DNA from 4 places in the Ottowia sp. VDI28 genome. Region 2 is predicted to be linked to each of the others. Evidence: predicted binding sites of a transcription regulator. Region 2 holds the regulator's gene; each other region holds the start of a gene.

Region 1 (4,212 bases), 1.7 Mb from region 2:
GTACCAGCCTTCCAGCCGGTACAGCTGCATGAACGCGCCCGTGTATTCCATGACTTCTTCGGCAGACTTGAGCTTGACGAAGAACTGCCCCACCTCGGTCTTGATGCCGCCATTGCCGGCGACGTGCATTTCCCAGCCGCTATCGACGCCGATGATCCCGACGTCCTTGATGCCGCTCTCCGCGCAGTTGCGAGGACAGCCGCTGACAGCGAACTTGACCTTGTGCGGCGCATGCATGCCCACGAAGGCGCGCTCCAGATCTTTGCCCAGTTTGGTGCTGTCCTGCGTACCCATGCGGCACCACTCGCTGCCCACGCAGGTTTTCACGGTGCGCAGCGCCTTGGCGTAGGCGTGCCCGCTCGGCATGCCAATGTCGCGCCACACCGCCTGCAGGTCTTCTTTCTTCACGCCCAGCAGGTCGATGCGTTGTCCGCCGGTGACCTTCACGGTGGGAATGCCGTATTTGTCCACCACGTCGGCAATGCGGCGAAGTTCCGCGGCCGAGGTCTCTCCGCCCCACATGCGCGGCACCACACTGTAGGTGCCGTCTTTCTGAATGTTGGCATGGCTGCGCTCGTTGATCAGGCGGCTTTGCGGATCATCCCGGGCTTCCTTGGGCCAGGTGCTGATGAGGTAGTAGTTGAGTGCAGGGCGGCAGGTGGCGCAACCGTTAGGCGTGCGCCATTCCATGAAATGCTGGACCTCGGCCACACTGAGCAGGCGATGCTTCGCAATAGCCTCGCGTACCGCCTGATGGCCGTGGTCGGTGCAACCGCACAGGGCCTTGGTTTTGGGGGCCGCCGAGAAATCGCCACCTGCCGTGAACATGATGATCTGCTCGACCAGCCCGGTGCATGAGCCGCAGCTTGCGCTGGCCTTGGTGTGCTTGCGCACCTCTTCCAGCGTGAACAGGCCCTTTTCCTGAATGGCTTTGCAGATCGTGCCCTTGGTAACGCCGTTGCAGCCGCAGACCTCGTCGCTATCTTGCATCGCGGCCGCCTTGTTGTGGCCTTGATGGCCGGCGTCGCCGATATTGGATTCACCGAACATCAGTTTGTCGCGGATGTCCTTGACCGTGCGGCCTTCTCTCAAAAGCTTGAAGTACCAGCTGCCATCCACGGTGTCGCCATACAGGCACGCGCCCACCAGCTTGTCGTCCTTGAGAACGAGCTTCTTGTAGACGCCCGCGAACGGATCGCTGAGCACGATCTCCTCGGTGTCCGCGCCACCCTGAAAATCGCCAGCGCTGAACAGGTCAATCCCCGTGACTTTCAGCTTGGTGGAGGTCATGGAGCCTTGGTAGCGCCCGATGCCGAACTCGGCCAGGTGGTTCGCGAGCACCTTGCCCTGTTCGAACAGAGGGGCGACGAGGCCATAGGCAATACCCCGGTGCGCCGCGCATTCGCCCACGGCGTAGATGCGCGCATCGGTGACGGTTTGCAGCGTGTCGCTGACCACGATGCCGCGATTGACGTGGAGCCGGATCTTTTCCGCCAACTCGGTGTTGGGGCGTATGCCCACCGCCATCACCACCAGCTGCGCGGGCGTTTCGCTGCCGTCCTTGAATTTCACCGCGCGCACGCGGCCGCCTTTGCCGCCGTCCGCATCGCCCAGCAACTCCTGTGTTTGCGCCGTCATCAGGAACTGCATGCCCCGTTCGGCCAGAGATTTCTGCAAAAGCTTGCCTGCGACGTCGTCCAGCTGGCGCTCCATCAGCCATTCGCCCGCATGTACCACGGTCACCTTCATGCCGCGTTTCATCAGGCCGTTGGCTGCTTCCAGGCCCAGCAGGCCGCCGCCGATGACCACGGCTTCCTTGTATTGCGTGGCGGCCTCGATCATGGCCTGGGTATCCGCGATGTCGCGGTAGGCCAGTACACCTTGCAGGTCCTTGCCGGGAATGGGCAGCATGAACGGGTTGGAGCCCGTGGCGATGATCAGCCTGTCGTATTCGGCGCTCACGCCATTGGCGGCATGCACAATGCGCCGGCTTCGGTCTACCCCCGTCACGGCACAGCCTGCGTGCAGCGTAATGTTGTTCTGCTCATACCAGGCCCAATCGTTGAGCACGATCTCTTCCAGCGTCTGCTCGCCCGCCAGCACCGGCGACAGCAGGATGCGGTTGTAGTTGGGGTGGGGCTCTGCGCCGAACACGGTGATGTCGTACAGATCGGGGGCGATCTTGAGCAACTCTTCCAGCGTGCGTACGCCCGCCATACCATTGCCTACCATCACGAGCCTTGGTTTTTTCATCGTGAACCTCTGTCTGGCTGAAACAAAACCTTCCGGGCTTCAGAACTTGGAGCGGCCCGGCAACAAAAAAAGCGCCTTCACGGAGCACGGTTTGACCCATGCCGGTGAATGACGCCTCTGTCTGGTGCGGCGCGCCTTTGCGCCGCGGCCTTGCGAAAAAGCGATGCAATTGCCGTGCCAGGTGCTGCGCTGCAAGTTGGTGCATGCCTGGACGGGTATTTCCGGCACGCGAATTGCTGGGAAGAGGCATGACTTCCGCTTTGCATTTCCTCCAGGTAGCCCGCCAGTGCGAGATCGCCGAGCTGGAGCAGCTTCAGCGCACCAGTGCGCTCGTCGATCTGCTCGGGCGGCTGATCCATGCGCTGCAGAAGGAGAGGGGGCTGTGCATCGTCTACCTGACGGGGGGTGGTGCGCCGGCCTTGCTGGTGGAGCAGATCGAGGAGTGTGAGCAGTTGGCGCGCGACGTACGGGCAGGCTTCGGCCAGTTGGACACGCCGGCTCAAGGAGCTCGCCTGTTCAGCCGAATTGCCTATGTATTGCAGGGGCTGGATGTGTTGCCCGCGCTGCGCGGGCGCATAGAGGCGCGCCTTGTCAATCCCGAAGAGGCGGTCGTGGCCTTCTCCAAGCTGGTGGCGGGTGTTCTGGCCGTGGTGTTCGAAGCCGCCGACAGCGCCGCAGACCCTGGCGTTTCCCGCCTGCTGGTGGCGTTGTTCCACTTCATGCAAGGCAAGGAACTTGCGGGGCAAGAGCGTGCGGCGGGCGTTGCCGCGTTCGGCGCGGGTGGCGAGCAGCGCCAGCAGCATTGGCTGCACCTGATTGCCGCGCAGGAGCGGTGTTTCCAGGTCTTCGCCGAATTCGCTCCGCCCGCGCTCCTGCCGTTGTGGCGCTCCGAAGATGCCGCGCTGGAGCGCCTGCGCCGCGTGGGATGCACCGATCCGGCGGGCGCCGGATCCGCGGCCGATCTGCGCGAGACATGGTTCGACGTCGCCACACGCCGCATGGATGCGCTCCACGCCGTGGAAACCCAACTTGCGGCAGAACTGCTGTATCAATGCGAATGCCGCATTGCCCAGGCGCGCGAACCCTTGCCGGCCGTGAGTGCGGATGCGGATTTCTTCGATACCGCCCAGGCTCCGGCCGCAGGCCTTGGGCCTCAGCTGAATCGGTCGGTGCTGGAACTGGTGCAGGAGCAGTCCCAACGCCTGCAAGCCATGCAGGGCGAACTGGAAACCGCGCGAGCCGCGCTTCAGGAGCGCAAGCTGGTCGAGCGCGCCAAGGGCCTCCTGATGGCTCGGCGGCAGCTCAGCGAGGGAGACGCGCACAAGCTGCTGCGTCAAACCGCGATGCATCAGGGCCGCAAGCTGGCTGAGGTGGCCGAGGCTGTCTTGGCGATGGCTGATCTGCTGCCGGCTGCACCGCATTGAGGTGTCGCAGGCCTTGAGCGGCACCAGCATGGTGCAGTGCAGCATCATTGTGTCAGCCAGAACCGCAGTGCTTGTCCGTGAGATGTGTTTGGCACGCTTCATGCAATGACTCACTCAAAGCTCGGCCAATGGCGGCCGAGTGGAAGAAGACAACGGCGTCCTCCTCTTCCCCGCACATGCGGGCTGAGGTCAGGCGCCGTTTTTGTTTTTTGTCTCCCACGTTCGAAGGAGTTTTGACATGTCGCCATCCACCATTCCACGCCGCGGTTTCCTTGCACTGACCGCGGGTACCGCCTTGGGTTACCGCGGTGCTTGGGCCGCTGGTTCTGACAAGCCCGAGAAGGAGGAGGTCAAGATCGGTTTCATTCCCCTGACCGACTGTGCAAGCGTCGTCATGGCCTCGGTGTTGGGGCTGGACAAAAAATACGGTGTGAAGCTCGTGCTCAGCAAGGAGGCCAGCTGGGCTGGCGTGCGGGACAAGCTCGTGAATGGCGAGCTCGATATGTCTCACGTGCTCTATGGCCTGATCTATGGC
Region 2 (4,212 bases):
GCGTGATGTATGCCGAGCCGGGCAAGCGGGCTTTCTTCCGCCAGAAGCGCGAAGGCCTGGACGAATACATCGAAGGCGAAGGCGACACCATCGAGTACGACAGCAAGGCCGACACCGTGCGCTTTATCCGCCGTGCCGAGATGCGGCGCCTGGCTGGCTCCACCATGCAGGATGAAGTCACGGGGGCGGTCATCGTCTACAACAACACCACCGAGGTCTACACCGTCGATGGCGCGGCGCGTTCCGCGGGTGCCACCCCTTCGAAGGGGGCTGGCGGACGTGTGCGGGCTATTCTGGCGCCGCGTGGTACACCTGCTCCAGCCTCCGGGGCGGAGTCCGCCGTGCCGCTGCGGCCTTCCACGGGGCCATCCCAGTGAGTGGGCAGGTGGAGCAGCCCGCCCCCGTCCTCAACGCCGCCGTCTCGCCGTCCCAGGCAGCGGCGCCCGGCTCCAGCCGTCTGGAGGTCCGAAGCCTGCGCAAGAACTATGGCGCGCGGCGCGTGGTGCATGATGTATCGCTCACGGTCCGCAATGGCGAGGTGGTGGGGCTGCTCGGCCCCAACGGCGCTGGCAAGACCACGTCGTTCTATATGATCGTCGGCCTGTTGCGCGCCGATGGCGGCCAGATCAGCATCGACGGCCAGCCGATCGAGCACATGCCGATCCACCGGCGTTCGCGGCTGGGCCTTTCCTATCTGCCACAGGAAGCCTCGATCTTCCGCAAGCTCACCGTCGCGGAAAATGTGCGGGCCGTGCTCGAATTGCAGCAGGACGAGAATGGCCACCCGCTGCCCAAGGCCGAAATCGAGCGCCGGTTGACGGAGTTGCTGGAGCAGCTTCACGTGAACGATTTGCGTGATTCGCCCGCGCCCTCGCTTTCCGGGGGCGAGCGCCGCCGCGTGGAGATCGCGCGAGCGCTGGCCACGCAGCCACGCTTCATTCTGCTGGATGAGCCCTTTGCCGGTATCGATCCTATTGCCGTCATCGAAATCCAGCGCATCATCGCCTTTCTCAAAGGGCGCGGCATTGGTGTGCTGATCACCGACCACAACGTGCGCGAGACACTGGGCATCTGCGACCATGCGGTCATCATCAGTGAAGGCCGTGTGCTGGCCGCAGGTACCCCCGAGGAGATCGTTGCCGATCCTGAAGTGCGGCGTGTGTACCTTGGCGAACACTTCCGGCTCTGAAGCGTGAACACGCTATTGAGTACACCGGCGCGGCGGTGACGGCATGAAACCCGGCCTTTCACTGCGCGTTTCCCAGCATCTTGCGCTCACGCCCCAGCTACAGCAGTCGATCCGGCTTTTGCAGCTGTCCACGCTGGAATTGGCCAGCGAAGTCGAGCAGATGCTGGACGACAATCCCTTTCTTGAGCGCGCAGAAGAAGACGCCGACCGCGAGGCATTCGGCCTTGCGCGCGCCGATACCCGCGTGAGCGAAGGCGACCGCGCCAGCGAACAGGGCGCGGAGGCTGGCACAGACGATTTCGGCGATACCGACGGGGCCAGGGGCGAGACCCTGGTCGCTGAAAGCTGGGACGGCGATGGCAGCGTGGAAACCCAGCCCGACGACGGTGAATGGGGAGGCGATGCGCCCGCCCGCCGTAACAATCTGGAAGATGACGACGAACTCGACCCCGGCGAGCGTGGTACGCCGCAGGAGTCTCTGACCGATCACCTGCACCGCCAGGCCTTGTCCCTGCGCCTGATGCCGGAGGATGCGGCGGCCGTGCGTTTCATGATCGAGTCGCTGAACGAGGATGGCTACCTCGAAGACACGCTCGCTGAACTGGCCGCGACCCTCCTTGATGAGAACGACGGCCAGGAGCAGATGGAAGAGTTGGTGCACCGCTTCACACTGGCACTCAGGCTCGTGCAATCACTGGAGCCCGCCGGCGTCGGCGCGCGCAACCTGGCTGAATGCCTCACGCTGCAGCTCAAGAGCCGCCAGAATGAGCGAGGGTTGGGCGCGCAGGAGCAGGCGCTTGTCGCCGCGGCGCTGCAGATTTGTACTCAGCACGGCGCCATGGACCTGTTGGCGCGGCGCGATGCACGGCGGCTTGCCCAGGCCACGGGTGAACCCGAAGACCTGGTGCGCGCTGCCATGGCCTATATTGGCCGGCTGGAACCCAAGCCGGGGCGGCGCTTTGCGGATGTCACGCGTAATGCCATTGTGCCGGATGTCATCGTCACCTGCAGCGGCCAGGGTGCGCAGCAGCGCTTTCGTGTGCAGCTCAACCCCGATGTGATGCCGCGTCTGCGCGTGCACGACATCTATGCCGGTGCCTTGCGCGGCGGTCGAGGCGGCGAGAACCACCAGGCGTTGGCGCAGCGCTTGCAGGAGGCCCGGTGGTTCATCAAGAACATCCAGCAGCGCTTCGACACCATCCTGCGCGTGTCACAGGCCATCGTCGAGCGGCAGAAGAATTTCTTTGTCCATGGCGAACTGGCCATGCGTCCCATGGTGCAGCGCGAGCTGGCCGACGAGCTGGGCGTGCATGAATCAACCATCAGCCGTGTAACGACCGCCAAATACATGGCCACGCCGCAGGGCACCTTCGAGCTGAAGCACTTCTTCGGCTCTGCGCTGGGGACGGAAGCCGGTGGCAATGCCTCCAGTACGGCGGTGAGGGCGCTCATCAAGCAATTCATCTCCGCCGAGGACACGAAGAAGCCGCTATCGGACAACCAGATCGCCGATATGCTCAAGGAGCAAGGCATCGATTGCGCCCGCCGAACGGTGGCCAAGTACCGCGAAGGGCTGCGCATTCCCGTGGCGAGCTTGCGCAAGCTGGCGTAACCCCTGGGACCGCCGAGCTCCAGCTCGGCAAGAGGGGTTTTGTACACGCTGCTGCCAGGCTGGAGCCCGGCGATCCCGGCGGGCAAGGCTTGCCACCCTCGGCGGGAGCGACAATCACCCCTTACTGGCCTGTGCCGCGTCCCGATCAAATGAACCAACTGACCCTCTTCCTACCCTGCGCCGCCGGCGTTGAAGGTTTCCTGGCCGATGAAGTGCACGGCCTCACGGGCCTGGTCGGCAGTGATTTGCTCACCGTGCGCGCGGGTGTGCGCGTGCGCACCGATTGGGCGGGCGCGCTGCGCCTCAATCTGTACAGCCGCCTGGCGCAGCGGGTGCTGATCGAGCTGGCGCACGGCCCCTATCGCGACGCGGAAGATCTCTACAGGCTCGGCTCAGGCGTGGCTTGGGAAGAATGGTTCACGCCTCGCCAGAGCTTTCGCATCGAGTTGACGGCGCAGCACAGTCCGCTGCAGAGCCTGAATTTCGCGACGTTACGCGTCAAGGATGCCGTGGCCGACCGTTTCCGCCAACGGGGCGGTGTACGTCCCAGCATCGATACGCATGCGCCGAATGTGCGCCTGCATGCCCACCTCACGGTCGACACTGCCACGCTGTACATCGACACCTCGGGCGAGCCGCTGTTCAAGCGCGGTTGGCGCCAGGACAAGGGTGACGCGCCGCTGAAGGAAACCCTGGCAGCCGCCATGTTGGCCGCTAGCGGCTGGTGGCAGCCTGCTACGCGCTCGGTGCAGGAAGTGCCGCTGTATGACCCCTGCTGCGGCAGCGGCACGATCGTCATCGAGGCGGCGCAGATTCAGCTAGGGCTGCCCGCGGGCGGTCAGCGATCCTTTGGTTTCGAGCAATTGAGACCATTTGATCGCGCAAGCTGGCAAACCATGAAAAGCGAAGCCCAAGGCGAGCGCAGGTCTGCCGACGTGCCCGTCTTCGGTAGCGACGTGGCCCACCGCATGGTCGATTTTGCCCAACGCAATGCAGAGCGCGCTGGCGTGGCTGATGCCGTGCAACTGCGCGGCGGCGATGCGCTGCAACGCATGCCGCCAAGCGCCCAACCGGGCGTGATCGTCATGAACCCACCCTATGGTGAGCGTATCGCTGCCGCGGGTGTGGCCGGCCGGGGCCGCGAGGCTTTCCAGAGCGGCACACTGGCGCGCGCGCGGGGAGAAGGGACGGGGACGGCGGCCGAGGTCGACGCCGGCGACGATTTCTTCCGTCAGCTCAGTGCGCATTGGAAGTCACACTACGCGGGCTGGAGTGCCTGGCTGTTGACGCCCGATCTCAAGCTCCCTGGCCGTCTACGGCTGAAGGAATCGCGCCGGGTGCCGATGTGGAACGGTCCCATCGAATGCCGGCTGTTCCGTTTCGATCTGACGGGCCGGGCATCTCCAGTGGC
Region 3 (4,212 bases), 900 kb from region 2:
GGCGGACGGTGCCACGCGGTGGGTGCCAGCGGCATATCGTTCGTCCAGACGTGCGCGTGGGCGTCGACCAGCGGGGCATCGGGGCGGGTGTTGATATTCGGCATGTGGCTTAGAACGTGTTTACGATCTCGGCGCGAGGGCCGTTGTGATCGAAAAATGGTGGATGCAAGGCGAAAACCGCAGGGATACCTCGTGGTATCGCGAGGATTTTTAACGCGGCAGACGCGGTTTTTCGGGCGCAACGGACCCGCGAGGAGATCGTAAACACGTTCTTATTGCATGATGGTGGAGGCGAGCGGCTCCACGATGGGGCGCCATTTGTCCATCTCCGATCGGACAAAGGCCGACAACGCTTCCGGTTTACCACCAATCGGTTGCATCGAGAAGGTCTGCAGCTGGGCCCGCCCCTCGGTGCTGGCGAGAAACTCGTTGGTGGCCTTGTTCAGAATTGCCACGATAGACGCGGGAAGCCCCTTGGGGCCGACCAGCCCGTTCCAGCCGACGGCACTGGCCTTGATGCCCGATTCCAGCAGGGTCGGCACGCCAGGCAGGGTCGAGACGCGCCGCGTGCCCAGTACCGCGAGTGCGCGGATCTTGCCGGCTTCGATTTGCTGCAGGTAGGTCGGCACCAGGTCGAAGCTGAGTTTCACCACGCCCGCGATCAAGTCGTTGAGCGCGCCTGCGGAGCCCTTGTAGGGCACATGGATCATGGAGGTGCCGGTGGCGCGCTGTACCAGCTCCGCAGCCAGATGGCCCATCGAACCGTTGCCTGCGGTGGAGTAGGAAACGTCGCCAGGACGGGCTTTCAGCCAGGCGATGAGCTGTGTGAGATCCTTGGCCGGCACGGAGGGGTGTGCCGCCAATACCAACGGAAGATCCGCCAGCAGCGCGATCGGTGTGAAAGCCGTCACCGGATCGTAGGGCATGTTGCGGTACAGCAGCTTGTTGATGGACAGCGGGCCTGTCGTCGATAGCAGCAGGGTGTGTCCATCGGGCAGGGCGGCCGCTACCTGCGAGGCGCCAAGATTGCCATTGGCGCCCGGGCGGTTGTCAACGACAAAGGGATGGCCGACCACCTCTGTGAAATGACGTGCCAGCAGGCGTGCGAAGACATCTGTCGAGCCGCCCGCCGCGAAGGGCACTACCACCTTTACCGGTTGCCTTGGCCAGGTGCCCTGGGCCTGTGCCAGGGAAGCCGCGTTCCAGCCGAGCGCGGCGGCGGCGCCGCAGGACATGCGGTGCAAGGCTGTCCGCCTGTTGAGGGGCGTGGTCATTGATGTCTCCTATCCGGTGCGATTCGCTCCGATCGTGGCAGGCGCCTGGCCACGGCGGGAAAGGAGAATGGGGGAATTTCTCCTAGCGGAATTCGGATGGAGGTCGGATGGAGAAGGCTGCGCGCGATGGGCGCGCGCCTTGGGACATCAGCGCGCTGGCGCCGCCCTTCGGGGCCGGGGGATCACCCGGCCCGGAAATTCAGACTACCGGAGATCAGAACGTGTACTTGACGCCCACCACCACGCCGTTGCGGCCGGTGAACTTGCCAGAAGGGGTGGCATAGAGTTCCTTCTTGGCGTCGGTGCCCACGAGCGCGGCGCTGGCGGAGAAGCCATTGCCGAAATCCTTGTTCAGCGTGACGGAGTAGTCGGTGTACGCCGCATCGTTGTTGTTCTTGATCCACTGGTGGCCCACGTGCGGTACGACCGACCAGCCGTTACCCAGATCGAAGCTGGCCGAAACATCCAGGTAGCCGCTGTTCTTGCTGTTATCGAAGCCGAACAGGTTGGTCACGGAGTGGGAATACTTCACCGTGACCATTTGCCAGGTCAGCGCGCCGTAAAGCTCGGTGGTGTTGGGGCTGATCGCCAGTTCATGGTTGGGATACTGGTAGCGCAGCACACCGACGTCATAGCCGAGCGGGCCCACGGTACCTTTGTAGCCGCCGTAGACGTCCCATTCCATGGGCGCATCGCCCCCTGCATCCTTGATCCAGCGGATCGAGGTGAGCCAGGTGCCCACGTAAAAGCCGCTCGCATGGGTGTAGTCCGCGCCGGCCGAGATGGCGGGGTTGAGCCGGCTTTGCGAGATGCCGCGGTAGCGGTAGTCGCTGGTCAGCGCGGCGTTGAACGCCAGCGAGCTGGCGGGTTCGGCCGCGGCCGCCGGGGCTTCGGCTGCAGGTGCGGCCGTTTGGGCCGAAGCGCCGATCGCGGCGGCCAACAATGTCAGGCCAAGGCCCAGGTGATGCAGTTTGATGCGTGCGTCAATCATGCTTGCTCCCAAAGGTTGAAAACGCTCCCGGAAGTGCATAAGCAGGGAGCATGCCAACTGAGAGACCACAGAGCCGAAGGTGTTTCAGGCAAGCGGGTTTGGTTACCAGATCCACGTTTTCGCACCGGAGTGGTGCGGTGGGCCTGCGCGAACACCCCTTTTCGGGGCGGTTGCGCAGAAGCAAGCATAAAAGCGGTGCTGGTGCCACGCTGCTGAGCCAGTGCCCTTCGTGAAAGCTTACGTCTTAAGCACACCACGGGCAGCGCCTTGGCGCTTCCGGCGCCAAGCCAGCAAGCCCAGGCCGCCCGAGAGCAATGCCAGTGCGCCATGCCCCAGGGTGGGCACGGGGGTCAGCGTGGTGGCTGGCGCATCTGCCAGTACCGCAATGCCACCCGGATCACGGATCACACCGTTGGCGGCCAGGTCATCGTCACCGGTCGTACCGTCCGTTAAGGTCAGCACCACCTTGTTGCCGCTGATCGTGGCATTGGGGTATTCATACCAGTGGTCCTGCGTGTTGTCGGCTGTTTTGCCGAATTTGTAGTACTTGGCGCCGGTGGGCAGCGTTTGCGGGTAGGTCAGCTCCACGGTCGCCTGGCTGCCTGCTTCGCCACCGCTGAGCGTAAAGCCTGCCAGGCCGAACGGGAAGCTCATGTTCGATGGCGCGCCGCTGGCGGCAGAGACCTCCAGCGCTTGGCTCGCATCGAAAGCCCACAGACCGGTGCCTCCGCCACTGACCTGGGCTTGAACCGAACCCTCCTTGCCCACGGCGCCGAGCGAGGCTTCTGCCGGAGCCGCCGCGAAGTCGAACTGTACGGTGCAGTTGCCGGTCAGGACGCCCGTGGTGTAGACCGTGCGATCCATGTTCCAGCTGCCCACGGGGCAATCACTGCCCGCCGACAAATCCACGAGCTGGTAGCCCGGCTTGGGCGTGACCGCGCACGCGCTGGTTTGCCCAGGCACGGCACCGCTGCAGGCGACTTCGCCCCCGGTGGCCGAGTTGGGAATGCCGGTCACGCTGCCCGTGCTGCCGCCGACAAACAGGGTCACGGGTTTCGAGACAATGACATAGCTGTAGGTGCCGTCGCCCATCTTGTAGCGGTAGCCCGGCAGCACCACGGCCGTTCCCGCGCTGGTGAAGGTCACCGTGCCGTTGCTCGGTGTGCCAGCGGTGGCCGTGCCGCCGAGCAGCACCAGTTCATTGGCGCGCGTGGCCAGCTTCTCGCCGATTTGCGTGGTGAGATTCACATCCAGGGAAACGGGCTCGTTCAGGGCGATGGCGGCCGGCAGTTCCGCCGCGGCAATCTCGACGGGGAAGTCCGAAGCCCATTTGGCGTAGTCGGTGGTGATGCCGTTGGTGCCCCAGCTATAGTATTTGTAGAAGTCAGCGGCCGTATTGAGCGTCCAGGGCCAGAAGGTCGTGCCGCGGTGCTTGGCCGCTTCCATGGTTTCGCGCTTGAGGCCGCCATAGGAGGGGTTGAATGTGGAGTTGTTCCCCTGCGTCGCATTGAGCACGTTGCGCACATCGTTCAGTACGGCGCCCGAATCGGCCGAGCCTCCCAGGAAGCCCAGCGCCAACTCGGGAATCTCGCTGGTGCTGCGTTTCATCTGAGCGGTGTCGAAAGAGATCGCAATCGACTGCTCGGCGACGCCTTCTTCGGCGATTTCCTTTTTCAGCTGCGTGACCACCGAGGGCGTGCCGCTCTTGATCTCGATGAAGTGCGTGATCGGCTTGTTCTTGAAAGCCTGGAAATATTCGCGCAGCGTGGGGACCTGCCAGTTCTTGGTCTTGGTCCGCAGGGCTTTCACCTGCGCCAAGCTCATGCTTTCGATGGCGCCCGTGCCGTTGGTGGTGCGGTCGACCGTGCTGTCGTGCATGATGACCAGATGGCCGTCGGTGGTGATGTAGATGTCGTTCTCTACCGCATCGGCGCCGGAGGCGACCGC
Region 4 (4,212 bases), 720 kb from region 2:
CACAATACACCCGTGGGCGCCCTGAAACGTCATGGAATTCGAATGGCAGCCACCGGGTTGCTGGTGTTGCTGGCGCTGCTGCATGCCTGCGGCGTCTGGACGCAGGACAGCCTCACGCGCCTGGACGCCAGGCTTTACGACATCCGCATGCAGCTCACCATGCCGGGCACGCTGGACGAGCGCGTGGTCATCGTCGACATCGACGAGCCCAGCCTGGCCCGGCTGGGCCAGTGGCCCTGGAGCCGCGAACGCGTTGCGGCCCTGATCACCGAACTGACCGCCCGGCAGCAAGTGGCCGCCCTGGGCCTTGACGTCGTGTTTGCAGAACCCGACCGCAGCTCCGGCCTGCACGAGCTTCAGGCCCTGGCCAATCACCAATTGAGCGGCCAGCCCGGTTTTGCCGAGTGGCTGGCGGGCGCCACCCCCCGGCTTGACTACGACACCATGCTGGCCAAAGCCTTGGTCAACCGGCCAGTGGCCCTTGGCTATTACTTCACCAGCGACCGCGGAGGCCGCCGCGCAGGCACCTTGCCCGAGCCCGTGCTGAAACCCGATGCCAGCGCGCCGCTTCCCGGCCTGCTGCAATGGGACGGCTACGGCGCCAACATCGAGCTGCTCGCCAAGGCCGCGCCGCATGGCGGCTTCTTCAACGCCGTAGGGGACTCCGATGGCGTTGTGCGCTCCGTACCGATGCTGGCCGAGTTCGGGGGCGCATTCTACGAATCGCTGGCGCTGGCCACGCTCCGCCACAGCCTGGGTGAGCCGCGCCTGCAGATACAGCGCGCCGCTTCCAGCGATGCCGCCAGCCCCCTGGCCGCCGTCAAGCTGGGCCGCGGCCCGCAAGGCTTGCAGGTTCCCCTGGACCGGCGCGCCACGGCGCTGGTGCCTTACCGTGGCCATGGCGGTCCGCAAGGCGGCTCGTTCCGCTATATCTCCGCCGCCCAGGTGATCGAAGGCAAGCTCCCCGCCGGCAGCCTGAAAGGCCGCGTGGCATTGCTCGGCTTTACCGCCCCCGGCCTCATGGACTTGCGCACCACCCCCGTGGGCGAGGCCTTCCCCGGCGTCGAAATCCATGCCAACCTGATCTCGGGCATGCTCGACGGCCGGATTGCCCACCAGCCCGACTATGCGCGTGGTTATGAGGTGCTGGTGGTGCTTGCCGCCGGGGCCTTGCTGATCTTTGGTCTGCCATTCCTGCCCATGGCGGGCGCGCTGCTGCTCGGCGTGGCGGTGATCGCTGGCCTGTTGGCATTGAACACTGGCCTCTACATAGGTGCCGGCCTGGCTTTGCCCCAGGCAGCCGCCCTCATGATGGCGCTTACCGCGCTGGCTCTCAACATGGCCTGGGGCTATTTTGTGGAAGGCCGGGCCAAGCGCGACCTGGCGCAGCTTTTTGGCACCTACGTGCCGCCAGAGCTCGTGCGCCAGATGCTCAAGAACCCCGAGCAATACAGCATGCAGGCCCGGACCGAGGAGCTGACGGTCATGTTCTGCGACATGCGCGGCTTCACTGGCCTTTCGGAAACCATGGCGCCGCGTCAGGTGCAGGCCTTGCTGAACAATGTGCACAGCCGCCTGACCAACGTGATCCGCGCCCATCGCGGCACCATCGACAAATACATGGGCGATTGCGTCATGGCCTTCTGGGGCGCCCCGGTGGCCACCCCCGATCACGCCAGCCTGGCTGTGCAGGCCGCGCTGGCCATGGAGCAGGCCCTGCACATCCTCAACATCGAACGTATCGCCGCCGGCCGCTCGCCCTTGGGCCTGGGTATCGGTATCAGCACCGGGCAGATGTCGGTGGGCGACATGGGTTCCGACGTGCGGCGGGCCTATACCGTGGTGGGCGATGCCGTGAACCTGGCTGCCCGCCTGGAAGGGCTTTCCAGTGTTTACGGTGTCAATATCGTGGCCAGCGCCACTACCCGCGAGCAAGCGCACGGCTTTATATGGCAGGAGCTGGACCGTGTGCGCGTCAGGGGGCGCCACCAGGCCGTCACTATTCACACCGTGCGCGCGCAGGAGGGCATTTCGCTCCGTGCTTTGACGCAGGAACTGACGCTTTGGGAGCAATTGCTGGAGGCCCAGCGGCGCGGGGACATGGCCGAATGCGAGGCCAAGGTGAACCAGCTTCGTGAGTTGAATCCCGGCTTTGAGCTCTACCGGCTGTACGAGCAACGGATTGCCGCTCATCACAGACCGCTCCCAGATCCGGACGGAGGTGGCTTAGTGGACAAGAGTTTGTGGATATGAGAACTTGAGAAGAGGTGTTCCGCGTCCACTGAGGTCGCGCATACTTCGTACACTCAAAAAACGGCTTCGGTGAAAAATTCACCGAAGCCGTTTTTCTTGGCTGTCCGGCTGGCGACGCATCCACCACACGATAGGTCCGGCGTCCATACGAAGAAATCATGCCTCATGACAGAGACAACATTGTGATCTCCTGGGCGGGGGGAAAAGTAAACATCTCTCTTACCCTAGGGCGCTGTGAGGCGTTGTGATGAAGACAAATGGTGTATCTAAGCACCAAAATTTGTGACAAAAAATGTCGCCCCAAGTAACCCAAAAGACCAAAAATAGTCACTGCGTTCTGCCAACTATTGCACAATGACCACGTGGCAGGGGCAAGCAAGCCTCCCGGCACCGCTGGCACGCTAGATGCATAGGCAAGCCCTGTGCGGCAACGCACTCAATGCAAAATCTCCAGATCCAACCACCACCATCGCAGGAAGAGGAAGTGAAAATGAAATCGCTCCGTAAAGTACAGAAGGGTTTTACCCTGATTGAATTGATGATCGTTGTCGCGATCATCGGCATTTTGGCGGCCGTTGCGCTGCCGGCTTACCAAGACTACACCAAGCGGGCAAAGGTGTCCGAGATTGTGCTGGCGGCTAGCTCTGCTCGCACTTGTGTTTCTGAAATCGTGCAATCTAAAGGCTTTTTAAGCCTGAACACCTGCGCGAGCAGTTTCAAAGCGACGAAATACGCAACTGGGATGAGCGTGGGCGCTACCACCGGTTTGATTGCAGTGAACGGTACAGTTGACGCTGATGTTATTCGAGTTACTCTGACTCCTTCGGGCAACACGACAACTGGAATCACAAAATGGACATGCGCTGGGACGCCTGCTAGACTGATGCCTGGTTCTTGCCGATAAATATTTAAATCTAATCCGGGACCCCAGTTATCTGGGGTTTTTTTTGGATATGCAAAAGAAAAGTAATACCACTATCCTTGCCCTTCTTTTGTATGTCGGCATAGTTTTGCTATATCTGCCTGGTGTCGGCGGAGCTTTTTATTATGATGATTATTCAAACTTAAAAGATCTGGCGAGCATTGATGGCTGGGTAAGCTTCTGGGAGTTCGTGTATTCGGGTCACGCAGGACCTCTCGGGCGGCCGCTCGCGCTTTTGACATTTGCATTGCAGCATTCTGCATGGCCCGGCAATGGAGAAGGCCTCTTTTTTACAAATATCAGCATTCATGCATGTAATGCGGTAATCGTTTTTTTTCTAGCCCGTCAGCTTCATCAATTGGTAAGAGAGGAGGAGCGGCAAGAGAGTAAGGCAAATGAGTTTGCCCTGATTGCTGCTGCTTCTTGGGCATGCTCTCCGATATTGGCATCAAGCAGCTTAATATTGATTCAAAGAATGACCACTTTGGCTGCATTCTTTATGCTGTTAGCTGCTCTAATTTATTTAAAAGCATTTGACTATTTTTCGGCGCAACCTAAAAAGAGATTATTGCTTCAGACGCTGGTGTTAGGAGGAGGGACTGCGTTTGCGACTCTTTCCAAAGAAAATGGCATATTATTACCTGCACTTGTCTTTACAGTGGAAATCTCCTTGCTGAAAAATAATGCTGCTGCTGCAGCATGGAGGCGTACACGCATTAGTGTTCTTGGAGCGTCTGTTGTTATTTTGTTGGTTTACATTTCTCCATTGGTTCGACCCTGGCAGAAAATTAGTGAATTTAGAGGATTCTCCTCTTGGGAGAGGTTGCAAGGTGAGTTATTCATACTTTGGGAGTATGTTTATCTCATAATCCTCCCGAAAGTGGCATATTTTGGTCCATTTCAGGATCAAAAGGTTATTACCGATGACGCCGTGAAAATATATGCCTCAGGGATCGCATTATGTGGGGCTCTAGTTGGAGCTCTGCTTTATAGAAGAAAAAATCCGTGGCTTCTTTTTGCGGTTTCTTGGTTTTTGG

The links. The regulator sigma-54, encoded in region 2, starts transcription at its own class of promoters, with help from an activator protein. The targets are predictions, from matches to a motif close to TGGCANGNAANCTGCTTT.
Region 1: the regulator sigma-54 is predicted to act here: its motif matches at 2,476-2,493, upstream of WJU18_RS11335 (nitrate- and nitrite sensing domain-containing protein).
Region 3: the regulator sigma-54 is predicted to act here: its motif matches at 2,304-2,321, upstream of WJU18_RS29870 (TorF family putative porin).
Region 4: the regulator sigma-54 is predicted to act here: its motif matches at 2,648-2,665, upstream of WJU18_RS30730 (pilin).

The regions. Positions count from the first base shown of each region.
Region 1 covers NZ_CP149820.1:2,363,057-2,367,268, forward strand. Annotated here, with positions in the region: gene nirB (nitrite reductase large subunit NirB) at 1-2,253, opposite strand, end outside; gene WJU18_RS11335 (nitrate- and nitrite sensing domain-containing protein) at 2,502-3,677, shown strand; gene WJU18_RS11340 (CmpA/NrtA family ABC transporter substrate-binding protein) at 3,916-4,212, shown strand, end outside.
Region 2 covers NZ_CP149820.1:624,993-629,204, forward strand. Annotated here, with positions in the region: gene lptA (lipopolysaccharide transport periplasmic protein LptA) at 1-377, shown strand, start outside; gene lptB (LPS export ABC transporter ATP-binding protein) at 386-1,189, shown strand; gene rpoN (RNA polymerase factor sigma-54) at 1,233-2,801, shown strand; gene WJU18_RS02855 (THUMP domain-containing class I SAM-dependent RNA methyltransferase) at 2,951-4,212, shown strand, end outside.
Region 3 covers NZ_CP149820.1:6,287,780-6,291,991, reverse strand. Annotated here, with positions in the region: gene WJU18_RS29880 (amidohydrolase family protein) at 1-104, opposite strand, end outside; gene WJU18_RS29875 (Bug family tripartite tricarboxylate transporter substrate binding protein) at 273-1,274, opposite strand; gene WJU18_RS29870 (TorF family putative porin) at 1,489-2,265, opposite strand; gene WJU18_RS29865 (IPTL-CTERM sorting domain-containing protein) at 2,503-4,212, opposite strand, start outside.
Region 4 covers NZ_CP149820.1:6,467,581-6,471,792, reverse strand. Annotated here, with positions in the region: gene WJU18_RS30735 (CHASE2 domain-containing protein) at 43-2,253, shown strand; gene WJU18_RS30730 (pilin) at 2,693-3,157, shown strand; gene WJU18_RS30725 (hypothetical protein) at 3,207-4,212, shown strand, end outside.